DNA from 3 places in the Micromonospora sp. NPDC049301 genome. Region 3 is predicted to be linked to each of the others. Evidence: riboswitches for the same ligand, from Rfam matches in the RefSeq annotation. Region 3 holds a riboswitch; each other region holds the start of a gene.
What was found. Region 3 has a riboswitch for cyclic di-AMP ahead of AB0K07_RS28965 (transglycosylase family protein). Riboswitches for the same ligand answer to the same signal wherever they lie in the genome.
Positions count from the first base shown of each region.

Region 1: another riboswitch for cyclic di-AMP. It lies ahead of AB0K07_RS08765 (C39 family peptidase); the one in region 3 lies ahead of AB0K07_RS28965 (transglycosylase family protein).
Region 2: another riboswitch for cyclic di-AMP. It lies ahead of AB0K07_RS01410 (NlpC/P60 family protein); the one in region 3 lies ahead of AB0K07_RS28965 (transglycosylase family protein).

Region 1 is NZ_JBFAQO010000002.1:556,645-563,085, reverse strand. It holds gene AB0K07_RS08775 (CDP-glycerol glycerophosphotransferase family protein) at 1-635, shown strand, start outside; gene AB0K07_RS08770 (alpha/beta fold hydrolase) at 632-1,378, opposite strand; gene AB0K07_RS08765 (C39 family peptidase) at 1,637-2,473, opposite strand; cyclic di-AMP (ydaO/yuaA leader) riboswitch at 2,713-2,854, opposite strand; gene AB0K07_RS08760 (hypothetical protein) at 3,130-3,900, opposite strand; gene AB0K07_RS08755 (hypothetical protein) at 4,026-4,424, opposite strand; gene AB0K07_RS08750 (acyltransferase) at 4,526-5,788, opposite strand; gene AB0K07_RS08745 (glycosyltransferase) at 6,158-6,441, shown strand, end outside.
Region 2 is NZ_JBFAQO010000001.1:293,945-300,385, forward strand. It holds gene AB0K07_RS01405 (hypothetical protein) at 1-3,856, opposite strand, end outside; cyclic di-AMP (ydaO/yuaA leader) riboswitch at 4,179-4,315, shown strand; gene AB0K07_RS01410 (NlpC/P60 family protein) at 4,391-5,368, shown strand; gene dcd (dCTP deaminase) at 5,429-6,007, opposite strand; gene AB0K07_RS01420 (pyridoxamine 5'-phosphate oxidase family protein) at 6,107-6,441, shown strand, end outside.
Region 3 is NZ_JBFAQO010000015.1:35,491-41,931, reverse strand. It holds gene dinB (DNA polymerase IV) at 1-849, shown strand, start outside; gene AB0K07_RS28970 (hypothetical protein) at 962-1,309, shown strand; gene AB0K07_RS28965 (transglycosylase family protein) at 1,384-2,040, opposite strand; cyclic di-AMP (ydaO/yuaA leader) riboswitch at 2,041-2,213, opposite strand; gene htpG (molecular chaperone HtpG) at 2,471-4,387, opposite strand; gene AB0K07_RS28955 (SDR family oxidoreductase) at 4,549-5,247, shown strand; gene AB0K07_RS28950 (hypothetical protein) at 5,342-5,848, opposite strand; gene AB0K07_RS28945 (M28 family peptidase) at 5,981-6,441, opposite strand, start outside.

The DNA of each region.
Region 1 (6,441 bases), on a different contig from region 3:
CGGAGCCGGTACGCGGCCTGGCGTACCCGACCGTGCTCTACACCCCGACCTGGACCGGTCACCACGCCGACGCCGACTACTGCTCGCTGCCGGTCGCCGAGGAGCTGCTGCGGCGGCTGCTGGAGCGCGGCGCGACGGTGATCCTGCGCGCCCACCCGTACACCGCGCAGAACCCGGCCTCGGCCCGGCAGCTGGGCCGGTTGACCGAGCTGCTGGTCGCCGACCGGGCCCGCACCGGCCGGCAGCACGTCACCGGCGCGGCGGCCCGGGAGCTGAGCCTGACCGAGTGCGTCAACCGGTCCGACGCGCTGGTCTCCGACGTGTCCGGAGTGATCTCGGACTACCTCTACTCCGGCAAGCCGTACGCGGTCACCGACATGGGCGACGAGGGCGTGCGGTTCGTGGAGCACTTCCCCCTGGCCGGGGCGGGCTACGTGCTGCGCCGCGACATGTCGAACGTCGACGAGGTGCTGACCGGGCTGCTGGACACCGACCCGCTGGCCGAGTCGCGCTGGGCCACCCGGCGTCACTACCTGGGTGACTTCCCGGCCGAGTCGTACGCCGACGCGTTCCTGACCGCCGCCCGCCGGGAGCTGGCGCCGACGCAGGCGCTCGCCGCACCCACGCCGGTCTAGCGGTACGGGTCGAGCAGCGCCAGCACCGCCGCCGGGTCCTCCACGTGCGCGTTGTGCCCGAGACCGGGCAGCGTGGCGACCGGTACGCCGTACTCCTTGAGCTGCTCGTCGGTGACCATCGGGTCGTTTTCCCCGCGCGCCAGCACCACCGGCACGTCGGTCGCCGCCAACAGCGCGGCCAGGTCGGGCTCGCCGACGGCGAAGGCGGTGGGGTCCATGGCGAGGCGCCACCGGCCGTCGACCTGGCGCAGCCCGGCGTCCACGACCGCGTGGTCGGGTGGAACCAGGCCGGCCAGTCCGGAGACGCGCAGGTAGCGACGAGCCGCCTCGGTGCGGCTGGCGAACCAGCTCACCGGGCGGGCGGCGACCTCGGCGGCACGGGTCAGCTCCGCGGGTGACCAGAGCGCCTTGATGCCCAGCCCGACCACCGCGTCCACCGGGATCCCGGCGTCGCGGGCGGCCAGCGCCAGGCCGACCACCCCACCCAGCGAGTGCCCGAGCACGACGAGCCGGTCGTCGGGGGCGAGGGCCTGCGCGATCCGCTGGGCGAAGCCCGCAAAGGAGTACGACGGCAGCGGCGGCGCCCAACCGTGGCCGGCGAGATCCGGTGCCAGCCACCGCCCGGGCCAGCGCTGCTCAAGGTGCGGCGCCCAGGGCAACCACACGTCGCCGGTCGCCCCCATGCCGTGCAGCAGCAGCAAGACCGGCCTACGACCGGCGTGACCACCCGATTCATCCACCACGGCCGCAGTCTCCCACGGTTCACGGCCCGGTACGAGAGTCGTCATCCACGCCACGCCCGACGCAGGAAGGTCCACTGTAGAGTGCGCGACCTGGACCGGGAACGGGCAGCGTGCAACCGTCCAGCATCGACCACACGGTCAGCGGGACGAAGTCGAACCACCTCGCGCTGTACGGCTTCATCGGCTACTGACCGCACGAAAACGCCGCGGGCGCCGGCCCCTCGTGGGGAACGGCGCCCGCGGCGGGCTGCGCCCGGGTCAGGCGGAGTAGCCCCGAGTGGCGATCCAGTTCGCCAGGTCGATCGTGGTGATCCAGTACGCCGGGTCGGCGGCGTTCGCCGAGTCGGCGATCCGCACGGTCCGGCCGTTGTCCTTGTAGCCCACCACGGCGATGTAGTGCCCGCCGCCGTAGGAGTGCCAGCCACCATCGGTGTCGGTGGCGTCGCCGACGACGTTGGCCACCACCCCGCGGCCGGCGGTGATCGCCGCGACCACGTCGGCCTGGAGCCGGTCCATCTGGGCCGGGCTGGGCGTGCCGGCGAACATCCGGGTCCGGTACGGGGAGCCCTTCACCTCGGCGTTGAGCACCCGGGTGGTGTCCAGGGCCGAGTTGGTGCCCATCTCGGTGGTGCCCAGCTCGACGCCCAGCTCGTCCTGGGTGCGGTCGATGCCGGTGGCGCTGAGCGCGTTGCGGGTGGCTGCCGGTCCACAGTTGAAGTACGTGTTCTGCGCCTGGTAGTCGTAGTCGAGCACCTTGGTCGCGGGCGGCTTCGGCGGTGCCGGCTTACGGGTGAGATCGGGGTTGCTGCTCGCCTTGGCGGCGGGCGACGCGGCACTGGCCGTCGGGGCGGCGGTGCTCGGCGAGGCGCTGGCCGAGGGGGGCACGACGCGGGCCTCGCCGCGCGATGCGACGGTGTCGCTGCGCATCTCGGCGACCGTGGTCGCGGTGTGCTGACTGGCCGGGGCCTCGTCAGCGCCGGCGATCAGGGCGCCGGTGGTGGTCGCGAGCGCGAGGGCCGCGGCGGAGGCGGCGACGATCTGGTAAGGGCGCTCGGTGGCGAGACGACGGAGCTGACGCTTCAGGGTGTGCTTCATGGGGTTCTCCACGGATGGGGGGGGAGAGCGGCACACCGGGCCGGACCGTTATCCGGGCAGGCGCCAGCGCGCGGACCGTGGTCCGCGAATGGTGAACCGCTCAGGGGGCTGCCCGGCGTGGCCGGGCGGGAGAGGCGGTGACCCGGGGGGTCAGCTCACCCGACGGATGAGCGGGGGCACCGCGGCGCCGTGGAGGCGAAGGAACAACCGAGGGGTGGAGAGGTGCTGCACGAGGATGGAACTCCTTCCGACGCCGCCTACCGGGTTAGCTGACGGATTCGGGCGGGAAGATCGCCCTACCGCGGGCCGTGGCTCGCGGATTCACCCCGGACTTACTGATGGGTCCCCGGTTCGTTGATCACGATTGAGCGGGTCGGCGCGGCGTCGCCTCTTGCGATCGATTACCGCACCAGACGGGACGACACTACTGGTCGGTTCAAGCCCTGCCAAGCCAGGTTCACCTGCGTAAACCTGAAATCGCGCGGCAATTTCTGCGCGTATTGCCACTGACGTGACTCGATGGGACAACCGGTTACGGCGGCACTGGCGGGCGACAACCGGACAGGCCGTCGACAAAAGCACCGCATTCGTGGGAAAAATTCGGCCGATCGCGCCGAGCGCCCGATTTCCGGCAGATGTGACGGGGCTCACCCAAGTCAACCCACCCGGGCCGGACTCCACCGCGTCGCGGTCGCCGGACGGGACGTCGCCGTCACCGCACGGGGAGCCGGCACCGGGTTCGGCCGCAGCCGGGCCGCCGCCGCGTACGCCTCTGCCGCGAGGGCACGGGCCGACTCGGCGGACAGTTCCGCGTCGCGCCAGGCCGAGCGCTCCAAACCGGCGGCAGCCCGGTAGTCGGCCAGCCGCGCGTCCCGGACCGCCCGACTGAGCAGCACCTCCTGCTCGACCGGGTGCCGCCGGGGATCCCAGCCGTGCCGATGCGCGAACACCTCGCCGAGCTGCCGCATGGACAGCTCGCCGCGCCAGTGCGCCGCCATCGCCGTGCGGTGCAGGTAGCGCTCCCGGCCGGCGTACTCGGCGGGGGTGCGTGGGGTACGCGGGGTGGGCAGCGCCCCGGCGCCGGCGAACCGACGGGCGGCGGTGTCCGCCTCGTCGTACCGGGCCCACGCCTGCTCCACCTGCTCCTGAGCAACCAACCAGTCGGCGCGCCGTCGGCGGGCGGTCTGCGCGGCGCCCGCCGCGGCGACGGCCACCTCCTCGGCGTACCGGCGCAGGTCGGCGGCGTCGGCTCTGGCCGCCTCCCGGGCGGTGGGCGCCGCCGGGATCGGGTCGACCGCCGCCTGGTCCCGCTCCGGGCGGGCGACCAGCACGGCGAGCACGGTCAGCGCCAGCAGGAACAGAGCCGACCAGATGGCGGCGGCCTGGGGCACTTCGGTCAGGAACTGGTAGAAGACGACGGTCTCCATGGTCGGCACCTCGGGAAGAGAGCTGTGCGATGGGGGCCGACGGTCGCGGCGGGGCCACGGGTCGGCGGTGCGGGGAGCTGACGGGTCGACAGGCGCGGGTGGGCGGGACGCTCGTCCCGGTGGGCTCAGCGCCCGGGTGGGGCCCGGGGAGCCTGGCTGGCGCGGCCGTCGGTGCGGGGCAGCGGGTCTGATCCGGCGTCGCGCACCGGGGTCGCATCGGTCGGAGCGGCGGGGACGCTCAGCCCGCCCGGCGGGACCGCCCGCGGGTCGGCCGACCATTGCGCGGCGGGGCTCTCGGCGGTCGCCCGCTCGGCAGCGTCCGCGGAGGCGGACCGATACGACGACGCGAGCGGCCCGGGGGTGTACGCCGCCGGCGCGGCGGCCGGTGCCTCCGGCCAGGCGGCCGAGGCCGGGGCCTGGCCGGCGCCGAGCGCCAGGGCGGCGACGACGGCGAGACTGGTCAGCACTCGTGTCGCCCAGCGCGCCACCCACCACAGCGGACAGGTGAGCGCGACCGGAAGCACGGTCCCACGCTACCGCCGAGATCGACCGACCGCATCGCAGCCGGGCGTGTCGACCCGCGCCGCGCCGACCGCGTCGACGCCGCTGACCAGGGTGGACGGTGTCAGCGCGAGTCGGCGTACGTCGATCGCTCGCCGACCTGGCCGGCCCTGCGCGCCCCGACGCCGCCCGATTCGACGCCGCGGGCCTCGACGCTGTGGGCCGCACCGCCGCGGGCCGCACCGCCGCGGGCCTCGGCGTCGCCGGTGCGCTGTCGGGGGATGATCGCCGGCCGGGTCGGGCGGCGTGGAGCGAGCCGGCGCATCATCGGGGTCTCGACGAACCGGTGCAGCAGCCCGGCGAGGACCAGGTTGACCAGCAGGAAGCCGACAACCACCGCCGGCCCGCGCCAGCCGCCGAAACCGGTCCCCCAGTCGCCGGTCCAGCGAAGGACCGTCGTCATCACCAGCACGTGCACCAGGTAGAAGGCGAACGAGACCTCACCGAGCCAGACCAACGGGCGGGATCGCCACGGCGAGGGCCGGCCCCGCACGTCAGCGTCCGCCGCAGCGGTGATCACCAGCAGGTACGCCACCGCGAGCAGGGTCGTCCACAGCTCGGCGCGGATCCACTGTGCGGCGGCGATCCAGGTGGCCACGAAGATGACGCTGGCCGCGGTGAGCCCGGGGCCACGCCACCGGCCCCGCAACATCAACTCGGCCGCCACCGCGCCCAACCAGAACTCCAGCGACCGCACCGGCGGAAAGATCTGGGTGAACCACCAGCGGCTGGCCTCCGGCACCAGGTGCTGGGCCGGCCAGAGCGCGAGGATCAGCAGCGGCAGGGCGACGACCAGCGTCCAGAGCAGCGCCGGCCGGGCCCGCCGCAGCAGCGGCAGTGCCAGCGGCAGGCAGAGGTAGAAGAAGAACTCGCAGGACAGCGACCAGCTCACCGTGTTGATGCTGTAGAACCAGCCCGGCCGGGGATCCCAGGCCTGCAGGAGCAGCACGTTCTCCAGCGCGGCGGCCGGCAGCACCGGGTCGGCGAACCACCAGGCCACCAGCAACGCCGCCGCCCACAGCACCAGGTGGTTCGGATAGATCTTGGCGATCCGACGGCGCCAGAAGGTCCGCCGGGAGTCGCCGGGGCGGGCCGACCAGACCAGTACGAATCCACTGAGGACGAAGAAGAACTGCACCCCGGACAGGCCGAGGGCGAACGTCGAGTCGATCAACGCCTTGTAGTCGGGTTCGGCGATGATCCGCATGGTGGCGGCGTGGAAGCCGAAGACCAGCAACGCGGCGATCCAGCGCAGGCCGGTCAGTGAGGGCAGCCGTGCCGGGGCGCTCGCGGGCCGGACGACCGACGCGGCGGGGGTGCTCGTCATGCCGGGATCCCGGGGCTCCACAGGGTCACCAGCACGTACGTCTCCTCCTCGACGCGGCGTGGGCCGCGACGCCCACGACGGCCCGGCGGGCCGCACCCGGGGCACACTACCGGGTCACTACCGGGTGAACCGGACGTGTCTCATGGGTGACGAACGCGAAGCGGACGGGCCGGACCGCTCGTGCAGACGCCGTCCTGGACGGTGGCCATCACGCCCAGGATCCAGTCGCGGCTCTCCGGCACCCCCACGATCCGAAAGTCCCGGTCGGGCCTTTCGTTAACCTGAACCTGGCCCGCTGTTCAAAAACCCCACCACCGGCAGCCATGTGGGATTCCGCGGCTGGCCACCCGGGTCGTCGAAGGTGGCGGCGTGGTCAATGAGCCGACGCACGCACCGCTGCTCAGCATCGTCGTGCCCGTGTACGGCGTCGAGGCGTACCTCTACCAGTGCCTCGAGTCGATCCGGGCGGACATCCCGGCCGGAGAGTCGGACGCGGTTGAGCTGATCGCCGTCGACGACGCGTCCCCGGACGGCTGCGGCGCGATGCTGCGCTCGTACGCCGCCGGCCGCGAGGGCGTCCGCGTCGTGCACCTGACCAGCAACGTCGGTCTGGGCCTGGCCCGTAACGCCGGCCTCGAGGTGGCCACCGGCCG
Region 2 (6,441 bases), on a different contig from region 3:
CGGACCTGAGCGGCGTGCCGTCCTTGGGGCTGACCCAGCTGGTGCCCTTCGGCTCGATCACCAGGCCACCGAAGAGTCCGTGGTGCCCGTGGTGCAGCGGATCGGCCTGGTCCTGCAGGAGGGCCAGCCCGGTCACGTCCTGCGGGGCGTACCAGGTGAAGACTCGGGACTCGCCGACACCCACGGTGAGATCACCGACGAGCTCCCCGTCGTCGCCCGTGTTGGAACCCCGCGATTCCAGGTAGTAGTCGAGCAGGGTGGGCGTGAGCCCGACACGGGAGCTGACCGGGTACGGCTTGAACCCGGGGACGTTGTGCTCGTCCTTCGGCGGCTGGTCGAGGCAACCGGGCAACGTGTTGCCGTTGCCCCGCCGCCAGCCCAGCTGGCCCGGCTCGGTGGCCTCGAAGCAGGTCTGCTGCATCTTGGTCGGATCGAGCTGGTTCTTGAGGGTCACCTGGATGCAGTCGCCGGCATGTGCTCTCAGGACGAGTGGTTCCGGTGGCTTCTGGCCGGACCTGATCGCGTTGACGTCCTCCTCGAGCGCGAACATCGCGCCGTTCGGATCGTGGTCGCCCGACTTGTTGTAGACGATGTCATGGTTGAACGCGACCACGGTGAACTGCTTGACGCCGGGACCGGGTACCGATCCATCACAGATCTTGGTGCCGCCACCGACGCCCGTGCACTGCGGATTGTCCGGTAGGAGCTGGACCTCGTAGTTGCCTTCGCCCTTGGGGTCATCGCAGTCCATCACCCGCAGGTGCCCCCAGGCCCCGAGGAACCGGTCGTCCGAGCCGGTCAGCCCGTAGACGTATCTGCGGGTCTGTATCCAGTCCTGCCAGCCGAACTCCCCGCCCATGTCGAGATTCATGTCGAAGTACTCCAGCACTCCCAGGTGCTGTGCCTGGATGAGGTTCGACTCGGGATCACGCGGTTCCGATTTCCAGGGGAACCGGTCCACGGTGAAGCCGTGCGACTCCTCCTGGGAAAGCTGGAACAGCCGCCATTTGACCCGGTCGCCCTCGTGCGCCGTGTACGTCGTGGTGTACGCCGCGCCGTGCGTCCGCTGGTCGTAGACCCTGGACGGGTCGGCGCCCCGGCGACCCTCGAACGGTTCCAATCGGTAGCTCAGCCCGACCACCCCCTGGTCGTCGGGGCTGGACGGGAACTTGGGCGGATAGATGGGCACGCCGTCCGGTGTGACGAACTGGTCGTCGTTCGGATCGTTCGGATCGGCCGGCTTGAACATCGGTACGTGGTCCTCGACGAAGACCGAGAAGTTTCGGTAGTCCTTGTCGTCGATGGGCTTGCCGTGGTAGTCGGTGCCCGGTGAACAGTGGATGTCGACCACCGTCCCGACCCGGAGCGTCGTACCGGTCTTCGGATCGTGGTACGTGCAGCCCGCCGGGTGCACCGAGGCTCCGCCGAGCAGGCCGTTGTCCTGGTGCACGTTCGGGAAGAAGTGGTCGTGGAAGCTGCTGGTGGCGAAATCCTCGTGGACGAACGACCGGTAGGTGATCGTCTGATTGCGGTCCGCGCCCTGGTCGTAGTTCCACCCGTTCGCGGCACCGTCGGAGGTCAGCACGTCGAACTGGACGAGGTGCTGGTGGATTCCCGCCTCGTTGGTGATCTGGGCGCGGTCGAACACGTTACCGCCGAAGTTCTCCGGCAGTTCGTTGGTGAAGTTGTAGACCACGCAGTCGCCGACGTTGAACAGGGGCGCGAACGGCTCGGGTTTTCGGCCGTCCAGGACCGCCTGTTTCTGGTCCTGGAGGACGTACACCCGGGCCTGCGGGTTCTTCCAGCGCAATTCCTCGTTGTAGTACTGCGCCACCTGGATCGCCGCCACGTCGAAGGTCTTCACCGGCGTCGGCCGGCCGTCCGAACGGGTGGCCGGGCAGGGGTTCTGGAAGAACCCGCCGGGTGTCTGCGCACCCGCATCGGCCGCGTCCCGCTCGAGCTGGGTGGGCGGGAAGACGCCGACGGCCTGTCGGGAGGCGACCCCGAGCGGTGGCTTCGGCGCCTTGAACCCGAACTTCCCGGGCACGAAGTGCGGATAGCCCGGCTTGGTCGCCGTCGGCGCGGGTGGCGGGTTGATGCCGGACACCGCCGGCTGGTAGTCGAAGTCCTCGAGCGGCAGCAGCGCTGGCACGATCGTGCCGTCGGGCAGCTTCCGGGTGCCGTCCTCCAGTTTGTCGTGGGTGCGGTTCAACGCCCACATCCCGTTGGCGAAGTGCGGGTAGAGGTGGCAGTGGAAGATCACGTCACCGAACGTCGCCGGCTTGGTGTCGTGCGCCGAGCCCGCTCCGCCCTCGGGCATGAGCGCGTAGTGGGCGCCCGGGGACACCGCCTGCACGTCGAGGATGTTGGTGACCGACATGTGGTGGCTCGGCTTGCTCACCTCGGCCAGACCGCCCTCGTCCTTCGGGTCGAAGGGCCACCGGTTGACGTGCCAGTGGAAGGTGTGGGTCTCCCGTTCGGCGGCGTGCAGCAGCCGGATCTGCATCGGCTCACCGCGGTAGTTCGCGAAGACGAGGTCGCCGCCGCCCGGGTCGCCGTACGCCCAGGACGACAGGGCGGTCTCCTCGCCGTGGCAGGCCTGGGCGTCGAAGCCCTGACCGGCACGGCTCGCCTGCGGACAGCCGATCTCCTCCCGGTTGAACCCGGGTTCGGCGCGGTAGTTGAAGGCGAACCACTCCAGCTTCACCGGAATCTCACCCTGAACGAGTGCGTCCGCGTCCCCGCCGGAGAGCCCGGGCAGCGTGCCCCGCTTGAGTTTGCTCAGCTCAGCGGCCGTCGGGTCCACGCACTCGCCGTCGGCCCGATCGTCGTCGGCGCCGTCCTGTCCGCGACAGAACCGGGTGAGAATGCCGGACGCCGCTTCCACTTCGTCGTGCATGAAGATCACGTGTTCGCGGTGGTCCGGCGCGCCGGACGCCGGGTCCTTGATGACGGCGCGGGTGCCGGAGGTGAGTGGCGCTCCGGTGCGCGCGTCCACCCAACTGGTGCCGGCCTTCTCCACCACGATCGCGCCGAATGCGCCGAAGGAGTGGGACCCGATCGCATTGCCGGCCCCGGTCTCGACCGACGAGAGATCCGCGCCGTCGTTGAAGTGGAACTCGCCCTCCACCGTCGCGGAGTACCGGTATGTGCCGCTGGCTCCGGGTGCCACCGTCGAGTCGGGGTTCGAGCCGGCCGCCGTCCCGTCCGACCCCTTGACGTCGTAGGCCAGTCCCTCCATGTGGATGGAGGCCGCGGGCGCCGCAGCAGGGTTGAAGTCGTTGTGTGGCCGGGTCCGCGCCGGCGCGAACCGGCGTGGTTCGGGCGTAACCGTGCCCGCTGCCGCCAACTGCTCGCCGGGCAGCAGGAAGATCGAGTTGTCCCGGACGAACGACGGTGCGGCCTCGTGGAGCCGGTTGGTGAACCGGATCGTCACGCAGTCGCCCCGGTGCGCGCGGAGCACCAGGGGCTCGATCAGATCCGCCTGGTGGAACGGATCGGCCGCCTGGGCGAACTCCTGACGGACCCTCCCGATGTTCTCGTCGAGAACGTACATCCGGCCTTCCGGCACCACGTCCCCGAAGCGGTTCAGGAAGATCGGGATGTTGATCAGCGAGACGTCGAAGGACCGTGCCGGCGCGCCCGCCACGCACGGACTGCCGGGATTCGTCGCCTTCGGTGGAAGGTCGGCCGCCATCGATGTGGACATCGCCCAGACCGCGCCGCCCGTCAGCGCCAGCCACGCGCCGGCGAGCAGTCCGCCGGCTAGGTACGTCCAGCGGCGTCTCCCCCTGGCTCGGACGACCACCGTCACCGCAACCACGCCCAACAGGGCGAGCTGGGTAACCTCCGCCATGCCTGTTTGCACCGTGCCTCCCTCGTCGACGGTGTGCGCGTCTGACCGCGGGAGAGCAACCTCCGGTATGTCTTGTAGATCCACGCCCCCGTGATCTATCGACGATGACCAATCTAGCCGCTGCGCAGCGGTATGTAAATGAATTACTACTCAGAGAGAATGCTCGTAGTCTTTTGCCGGCCGTCGCTGCGATCGGTCGACGGCGGCCGCGCCGCGAATTGGTACGGAGTGTCACGGCCCCCCCGGTTGCGGATTGGTAACGGCCGTCTCTACTCTGGTCATTCGTCGGGCCGACAGCAGCTCCGCCCACCCGGGCGGTAACGGACCGACACCGCCGAGTCGCTTCCGAGCGAGCCGGGGACCCAGGTTTTCCGGGGTGAATCCGCAGCCACTGCGGTAGGGCGTCCACCTTCCCGCCCGAACCCGTCAGCTAACCCGGTAGGCGGTCAGGAAGAAGGAGTACGGAACCCGGTGGCTCACCATGCCCCGCGGCCGTCGTCCGAGCGGTCGGCGTCAGCCGGCCCGACGTCGATCGTGCCGCGCCCACGCTGGTCCCGCTTCACCACCTCCCTCGCCGCACTGGTCGGCGTCGCCGTCGTCCTGACGGGCAGCGCCACGGCCGCCCACGCCGACCCGTCCGTCGCCGAGATCGAGCGCCAGATCGACGCCGACTGGAACAAGCTCGAACCGATCATCGAACGGCACAACGCCACCCGCGTCGACCTGGCCGCCAAGCGCAGGCAGGCTGACGCGCTGGCCGCCCGGATCGCCCCGCTGGAGCGCCAGGTCGACGCCGCGATGGACAAGGTCAGCTCCCTGGCCGTCCGCGCGTACAAGGGCGAGAACGTCTCCACCGTCAACGCCGTGCTGGGCAGCAGCTCGCCCAGCGAGGTGGTCGGGCAGCTCGAGATGCTCGACCGCTTCGCGCACGACCAGCAGCAGGACGTACGGCAGGTGTCCGACCTGCGCGACGAGCTGGCCCGGCAGAAGGCGCCCCTGGACGAGATGGTCGCCCAGCTGACCCGCACCGAGGCCCAGCTGGCGGCCAAGAAGAAGCAGATCAACGAGGAGATCGACCGGCTGCAGAAGCTGCGCCTCAAGGTGTACGGCAACGGTGGCGGCGGGCCGCTGCGTCCGGCGCCCTGCCCGGCCAGCTACCCCGGCGGCGGTGCCGGCGTGGCGGTCAAGTTCGCCTGCGCGCAGATCGGCAAGCCGTACGTGTGGGGCGCCGAGGGCCCGAACTCGTACGACTGCTCGGGGTTGATGCTCGCCGCCTGGGCCAAGGCCGGGGTGTCGCTGCCGCACAACGCCGCCCAGCAGAGCCGGGTGACCAAGGACGTGAGCAGGGCCGACCTGCGCCCCGGTGACCTGGTCTTCTACTACAGCGACATCCACCACGTCGGCATGTACGTCGGCGGCGGCTGGGTCGTGCACGCCTCGCAGGCCGGTCAACCGATCAAGATGAAGAAGGTCGACGACGGCCCGATCCACAGCTACGGCCGCCCGGGCTGATCCCGGACGACCGAGGGGGCCCGTCGCGATTCGTCGCGGCGGGCCCTCGTCGTCACGGCGTCAGCGGGTCGGCCAGGTGCGCCAGTGCTGCCAGGCGCGGCTCGGCGTCGGCCCCCGCTGGCCCTGGTAGCGCGACCCGTACACCACCGAGCCGTACGGGTGCTCGGCCGGCGAGGACAGCCGGAAGATGCAGAGCTGCCCGATCTTCATGCCCGGCCAGAGGGTGATCGGCAGGTTCGCCACGTTGGACAGCTCCAGCGTCACGTGCCCGGAGAAGCCCGGGTCGATGAAGCCGGCGGTGGAGTGCGTGAGCAGGCCGAGCCGGCCCAGGCTCGACTTGCCCTCCAGCCGGCCGGCGAGCTGGTCGCCGAGCGAGATCACCTCCAGCGTCGAGGCGAGCACGAACTCCCCCGGATGCAGCACGAACGGCTCGCCGTCGGGCACCTCGACGGCCGAGGTGAGGTCGTCCTGCTGCATGGCCGGGTCGATGTGGGTGTAGAGGTGGTTGTTGAAGACCCGGAACAGCCGGTCGAGTCGTACGTCGATGCTGGACGGTTGGACCAGGGTGGGCTCGAACGGCTCCAGGCCCAGCGTGCCGGCCTTGATCTCGGAGACCAGGTCGCGGTCGGAGAGCAGCATCCGACCACCATAGCGGCGTCGGCCGCGCGGGCAGGATTCGGTGCCGGTGACCAGCGCGTCGAGGTCGCTGCTCGTACATTTGTTCGATAGAATGCCCGCATGGCTTCCTGGTCCGATTTCGCCGCCGACGAGCCCCGACTCGCCGACGGGATCCGCGTTCTCCTCCAGCAGTACGGGCCGGGCTTCGGCTACCTGGCCACGGTCCGCGCCGACGGCGGGCCCCGGGTCCATCCGGTCTCCCCGGTCATCACCGATGAGGGCCTCTTCTGCTTCATCATCGACTCGCCGAAGCGCCGCGACCTCGAACGCGACGGTCGCTACGCGCTGCACTCGTTCCCGCCGGAGGAGAGCGACGACGAGGCGTACGTGGCGGGGCGCGCCTGGCCGGTGACCGATCCGGCCCGGGTGGCGCGGCTGGCGCAGAGCGCCCGGGC
Region 3 (6,441 bases):
GCCGGGCCGCCGGCCGACATCGCCGAGCGGCTGCGCCGGGAGGTGTGGGATCGGGTCCGCCTGCCGATCACCGTGGGCGTGGCCCGGACGAAGTTCCTGGCGAAGGTCGCCAGCGGGGTGGCGAAGCCGGACGGGCTGCTCGTCGTCGCGCCCGACGCCGAGCTGGCGTTTCTGCACCCGCTGCCGGTGGAACGGCTCTGGGGCGTCGGCCCGGTCACCGCCGCGAAGCTGCGGGAACGCCGGATCCGTACGGTCGGCGAGGTGGCCCGGCTCGGCGAGGCGGCGTTGGTGTCGCTGCTCGGCGCCGGCGCGGGCCGGCACCTGCACGCCCTCGCGCACAACCGCGACCCCCGGGCGGTGCAGGTCGGCCGCCGGCGCGGCTCGATGGGCGCGCAGCACGCGCTGAGCCGCACGCCGCACGCGCCGGCGGAGCTGGACGCCGTCCTGGCCGGCCTGGTCGACCGGGTGACCCGGCGGATGCGGGCGGCCGGGCGGTCCGGGCGCACGGTGATGCTGCGGCTGCGCTTCGGCGACTACACCCGGGCCACCCGCTCGCACACCGTCCGCAAGGCGACCGCGGACACCACGCCGCTGCTCGCCGCCGCGCGGGCGCTGCTGCGGGCCGCCCTGCCCGAGATCGACCGGCGGGGCGTCACGCTGATCGGCGTCTCGGTCGGCAACCTGGACGACAACCCGGTGCAGCCGGAGCTGCCGTTCCACCACGATCCGGGTGCCGAGCTGGACGCCGCGGTGGACGCGGTCCGTGACCGGTTCGGATCGGCGGCGCTGACCCGGGCGGTGCTGCTCGGCCGTGATCCGGGCGTCGAGATGCCGCTGCTGCCGGACTGACCGGCACCGGATGGTCTCCGGCCCGGCTGCGCCGGACATCACAACGGGTGCGGGTTTAGCGACCGCCTGAGCGGTCACGTAGTGACGATCAGCCTTACCAGGGGGGACCACCATGTCCGACGACACCAGCAACCGTCCGAGCCGGCGCGAGCAGCGTCCCGGCGACGTGACCGACCCGCTGCTCTGGCAGCTCGCGATCGACGTGCTCAGCGCCCATGAGCCCGACGAGGACGGCGCCTGCACCAACCTGCTCTGCGCCGGCCAGCCGTGGCCGTGCGCGGCCCGCACCTCCGCTGAACAGTCGCTCCGACTGGCCCGTGGTGCGGCCGGCACACCGTCCACAGTCGCGTCAGAGCGGGACGAGGGCGCCACCACACCTGCTGACCGGCCCGCTGAGGGCGTTCCGGCCGCGCGCCGGGCCTGGTCGGCGCTTCCGGAGGCTGCCGCGTCGGCCGCCTGACGCCCGCCCCTTTCCCGACACGTCCGCGGGCGCCCGACCGGAATCCGGTCGAGCGCCCGCGCGTCGTGCGTGCGTCAGAGGGCGAGCCGCTGACCCGGGAAGATCAGACCGGGGTCCGCGCCGACCAGCTGCCGGTTGCGCTCGTACAGGGCCTGCCAACCGCCGCCGACCTGGTGCGCCTGGGCGATCTTCGACAGGGTGTCACCCGGCTTGACCAGGTACGTCCTGCCGTCCGTCGCGGGCGCGGTGCGCCGGTGGTTGCGGGTCGCCGGCTGCTCGCCGCGCGACGACCGCTCCCGCGGCTTGGCAGTCGAGTCGGACTTCGAGGTGGACGTCGACGAGGACTTCGCGGCGGAGCCGCCCGACGAGCCGCCCTTCCTGCCGCAGGTCGGCCAGGCGCCGATGCCCTGCCCGTCGAGCACCTTCTCGGCGATGGCGATCTGCTCGCCGCGGCTGGCCAGGTCGGCGCGGGCGGCGTACTTCTTGCCGCCGTAGCCGGCCCAGGTGCTCTGCGAGAACTGCAACCCGCCGTAGTAGCCGTTGCCGGTGTTGATGTGCCAGTTGCCGCTGGATTCGCACTGGGCGATCGCGTCCCAGTTGACCCCGGCCTGGGCCGGGGCGGCCGGGCCGAAGAGGGCGACGGCGCCGGTGATCGCGCCGACGGCCAGGGTGCCGACGGCGACGCGGCGGGTGGTGACCCGTCGATGACGGGGCGTGTAGTCAGGTGACATGTGTGCTTCCTCCACGCCGGCGAGGTGAGCTGTCGGGTTCGGGCCGAGGAGCCCGGCCGCGCGGTGGCGGCTTCACCCCGAGGTGACGTGCACCGAGGAACGTGTGGGTCCCCCGCTCCTGCCCGGGTGACTGGGTTCCGACGGCCGGGGGCAGGATTTGGCGTTGCCGGTCGCGGTGTCCGCATTGGCGAACCCGACCGACGTTAGGCACGGTCGGTGACGGTCGCCCACCTTTTATGAACTTCTTCACCGGGGCACGCGGGGCGGCTCACGCAGCGGTTGCGGGCGTCGGGAGACTGTGCACTGAGCACGATGGACCGTTTCCGATCGGGTCGGTTCCCGGGCGTCGTGGCGCTCGTCGACAGCGCGCGACGGCCCGGCCGGGCGGGGTCGGCTGAGCGGGCGGCCCGCCGGCCGGAGAAGCCGTCGACTACAGGGTGCGGGCCAGCCGGTCGGCGAGCGCCCGGGTGAACCGGGCCGGGTCGGCCAGCTCGCCGCCCTCGGCGAGCACCGCCAGGCCGTACAGCAGCTCGGCCGTCTCGGTCAGAGCCTCCGAGCCGGCGCTCCGCTCGTGGGCCTTGCGCAGCCCGGCAACCAGCGGGTGACCGGGATTGATCTCCAGGATGCGCTTGGTCGACGGGACCTCGTGCCCCATCGCCCGGTACATCTTCTCCAGGGTCGGGGTGAGGTCGTGCGCGTCGCCGACGACGCAGGCCGGCGAGGTGGTCAACCGCGACGACAGGCGCACCTCCCGGACGCTGTCGGCGAGGGTCGTGCCGAGCCAGTCGACCAGCGCGGCGAACTCCTGTCGCTGCTGCTCGCGCTCGGCCTCGGCCTGCTTCTTCTCCTCGTCGGTGTCGAGGTCGACCTCGCCCTTGGCGATCGAGCGCAGCGGGCGGCCGTCGTACGTGCCGACCCGCTCGACCCACACCTCGTCGACCGGGTCGGTGAGCAGCAGCACCTCGTGGCCCTTGGCCCGGAACGCCTCCAGGTGCGGGGAGTTCTCGATGGTGGCCCGCGAGTCGCCGGTGGCGTACCAGATGTCGCCCTGGCCGTCCTTCATCCGGGAGACGTAGCCGGCCAGGTCGGTGGGCTCGGCCGGGTCGTTGGTGGACGCGACCGACAGGATCTCCAGCAGGGTGTCCCGGTTGTCGGTGTCGTCGATCAACCCCTCCTTGACGACCGCGCCGAACTCGGTCCAGAAGGTGCGGTAGCGCTCGGGGTGATTGGCCTTCAGGTCCTTGACCGTGGCGAGGATCTTCTTCACCAGGCGGCGACGGACGATCTGGATCTGCCGGTCCTGCTGGAGGATCTCCCGGGAGATGTTCAGCGACAGGTCGTGCGCGTCGACGACGCCCTTGACGAAGCGCAGGTAGGTGGGGACCAGCGCTTCGCAGTCGTCCATGATGAACACGCGCTTGACGTAGAGCTGGACGCCACGGCGGCCCTGCGGGGAGAACATGTCCAGCGGGGCGTGGCTGGGCAGGAACAGCAGCGCCTCGTACTCGAAGGTGCCCTCGCCCTTCATGTGCACGACCTCGAGCGGGTCGGCCCAGTCGTGGCTGACGTGCTTGTAGAACTCGTGGTACTCGGTGGCGTCGACCTCGTCGCGGGGCCGGGCCCAGAGCGCCTTCATCGAGTTGAGCGTCTGCTCCTCGCTGGTGGCGTCCGCGCCATCGGCGCCGGGGCGCTCGACGCGCATCCGGATCGGCCAGGCGATGAAGTCGGAGTATCGCTTGACGATCTCCCGGATGGTCCACTCGGCGGTGTAGTCGTGCAGGTTGTCCTCGGTGTCGGCCGGCTTGAGGTGCAGGGTCACCGCGGTGCCCTGCGGTGCCTCGTCGACGGTCTCGATCGAGTACGTGCCCTCGCCGGTGGACTCCCAGCGGGTGCCGCCGCTTTCGCCGGCCTTACGGGTCAGCAGGGTGACCCTGTCGGCGACCATGAACGCGGCGTAGAAACCGACGCCGAACTGACCGATCAGGTCCTGCGAGGCACGGGCGTCGGCGGACTCGCGCAGCTGGCGCAGCAGCTCGGCGGTGCCCGACTTGGCGATCGTGCCGATCAGCCCGACGACCTCGTCGCGGGTCATGCCGATGCCGTTGTCCCGCACGGTCAGGGTGCGGGCGTCCCGGTCCACCTCGATGGCGACGTGCAGGTCGTCGGTGTCGGCGACGAGGTCCTTGTCGACCATTGTCGCCAGCCGCAGCTTGTCCAGCGCGTCGGACGCGTTCGAGATGAGTTCCCGCAGGAAGACGTCCTTGTTCGAATAGATCGAGTGGACCACCAGCTGGAGGAGCTGACGCGCCTCGGCCTGGAACTCCAACGTCTCGGCCCGGTTGCTCACACCGTCTCCCTTCTCGGCTTCTGCGGAGGTTCGCGAAAAGGATACGAGCCGTCACCGGCGGGGTTGTGGGCGCGTCCGGGTCGTATTCCCGATCCCGGCGTGCCGCCGCCGTGACATAGCTGACTTTGGCTAAGAGAAGTCAGGTCGATAACCTGGCTCCCATGAAGATCTCTGGAAGCACCGCTCTCGTCACCGGCGCCAACCGGGGCTTCGGCCGGCACCTCGCCGCCGAACTCCTCTCCCGGGGCGCCACCGTCTACGCCGGCGCCCGCAACCCCGACAGCGTCGACCTGCCCGGCGTGACGCCGGTGCGGCTCGACATCACCGACCCCGCCTCCATTGCCGCCGCCGCCAAGCTGGCCGGGGACGTGAACCTGCTGATCAACAACGCCGGCATCGACTCCGGAACCGACCTCCTCGACGGCGACCTGGACCTCGTCCGGCTGGAGCTGGAGACCCACTACCTCGGCACCCTGTCGATGGCCCGGGCGTTCGCGCCGGTCATCGCCGGCAACGGCGGCGGAACCATCCTCAACGTGCTCTCCGTGCTGTCCTGGGTCAACTTCCCGAAGAGCGGGGCGTACGGCGCCGCCAAGTCCGCCGAGTGGGCGATGACCAACGCGCTGCGCGCCCAGCTCGCCGACCGGGGCGTCCGGGTCGCCGGCCTGCACGTCGGCTACATGGACACCGACATGGCCGCCGGGGTCTCCGCCGCGAAGTCCGACCCGGCGCTGATCGCCCGGATCGGCGTGGACGGCGTCGAGGCCGACGCGTACGAGATCGTGGCCGACGACATCAGCCGGCAGGTGCAGGGCGGGCTGGCCGGCGGAGTGGCCGCGCTCTACCCGCAGCTGCCCTGACCCGCGGCCGGGGCCGCCGCCGATGGTCCGGCGGCGGCCCCGGCGCGGGTACGCGGTCAGCTCCGTCCGTGCACCCGCCTCGGCGTGCGGCAGGTCAGCAACCGCCACAGCTGTAGAAGAGGATGTCCCAGTGACTGCCCTCCTTGGTGTAGAGGTTGCCCGAGGGCGCCCGGTACTGGTAGCCGAAGCCGGCGATGTAGCCGACGTAGGTGTAGTTCGCGGAGATGTAGTTCTGGATGCAGGTGCTCAGCGCGATGTCGAGCTTGTAGCCGTTCCAGTGGCTGTACGTGCCGCCGGCATGCCCGACCTCGGTGCCGGCCGTGATGGTGACCGCGCACCCGCTGGCCCGCTTGAAGGTGATGATGCCGTCGATGGTGGCCTGCCGGACCCCGTCGAACGAGGTGCAGGTGGGGACGTTGCGGTCGCTGCAGTTGCCACTGGAGGTCCAGGAGATGTTGGCGGCGCGCAGCTGCGAGGTGGCGCTGGAGTGGCTGATGGCGAAGGCCGGGGCGGCGAGACCGAGTGCGGCGCCGACCGTGGCGAGGGTGGCCACCAGCAGCGTGAGCATGCGGCGGCGCAGGGTGGATCGGGTGGAAGACATGGCACTCCCGTTCGCGTGTGGGTGGGATTTTTGCGAACCAGGGGCCGGCCTTGAAGGATTTCTACCAGAGATAGACAGGTGTGACTAGTTGTCGGGTGGAGGCGATCGCCCGCCTCCACCCGACGAACCAGGTCAGCTCGCCTGGAGCGTCACGTCGTCGATCACGAAACTGGTCTGCAACGAGGAGTCCTCGGTGCCGGTGAACTTCAGCGTGACCGTCTGCCCGGCGTACGCGGCCATGGTGAACGTGCGCTGGGCGTAGCCGGCGGCCGCGTCGAGGTTCGAGTACGTCGCCAGCGTCGTCGAACCCACCTGCACGGTGAGCCGGTCGTACGCCGTGGAGGCGGTCGTCTCGGCGGTGTCGACGTGCAGCCAGAACGACAGGGTGTAGCTGGCACAGCCGGCCGGCACGGTCACCGACTGGGACAGGGTGTCGGTGTGGGTGCTGCCGTACCCGTCGAGCCACGCCTTGTACGACCCGGTCCGCGCCGGCTGGCTGCTGGAATTGGTGATCACGCCGGTGGACGCGGTCCACGGCGTGCTGCCGCTCTCGAAGCCACCGTTGCCGATCACCTGGCCACCGGCGCAGCCGC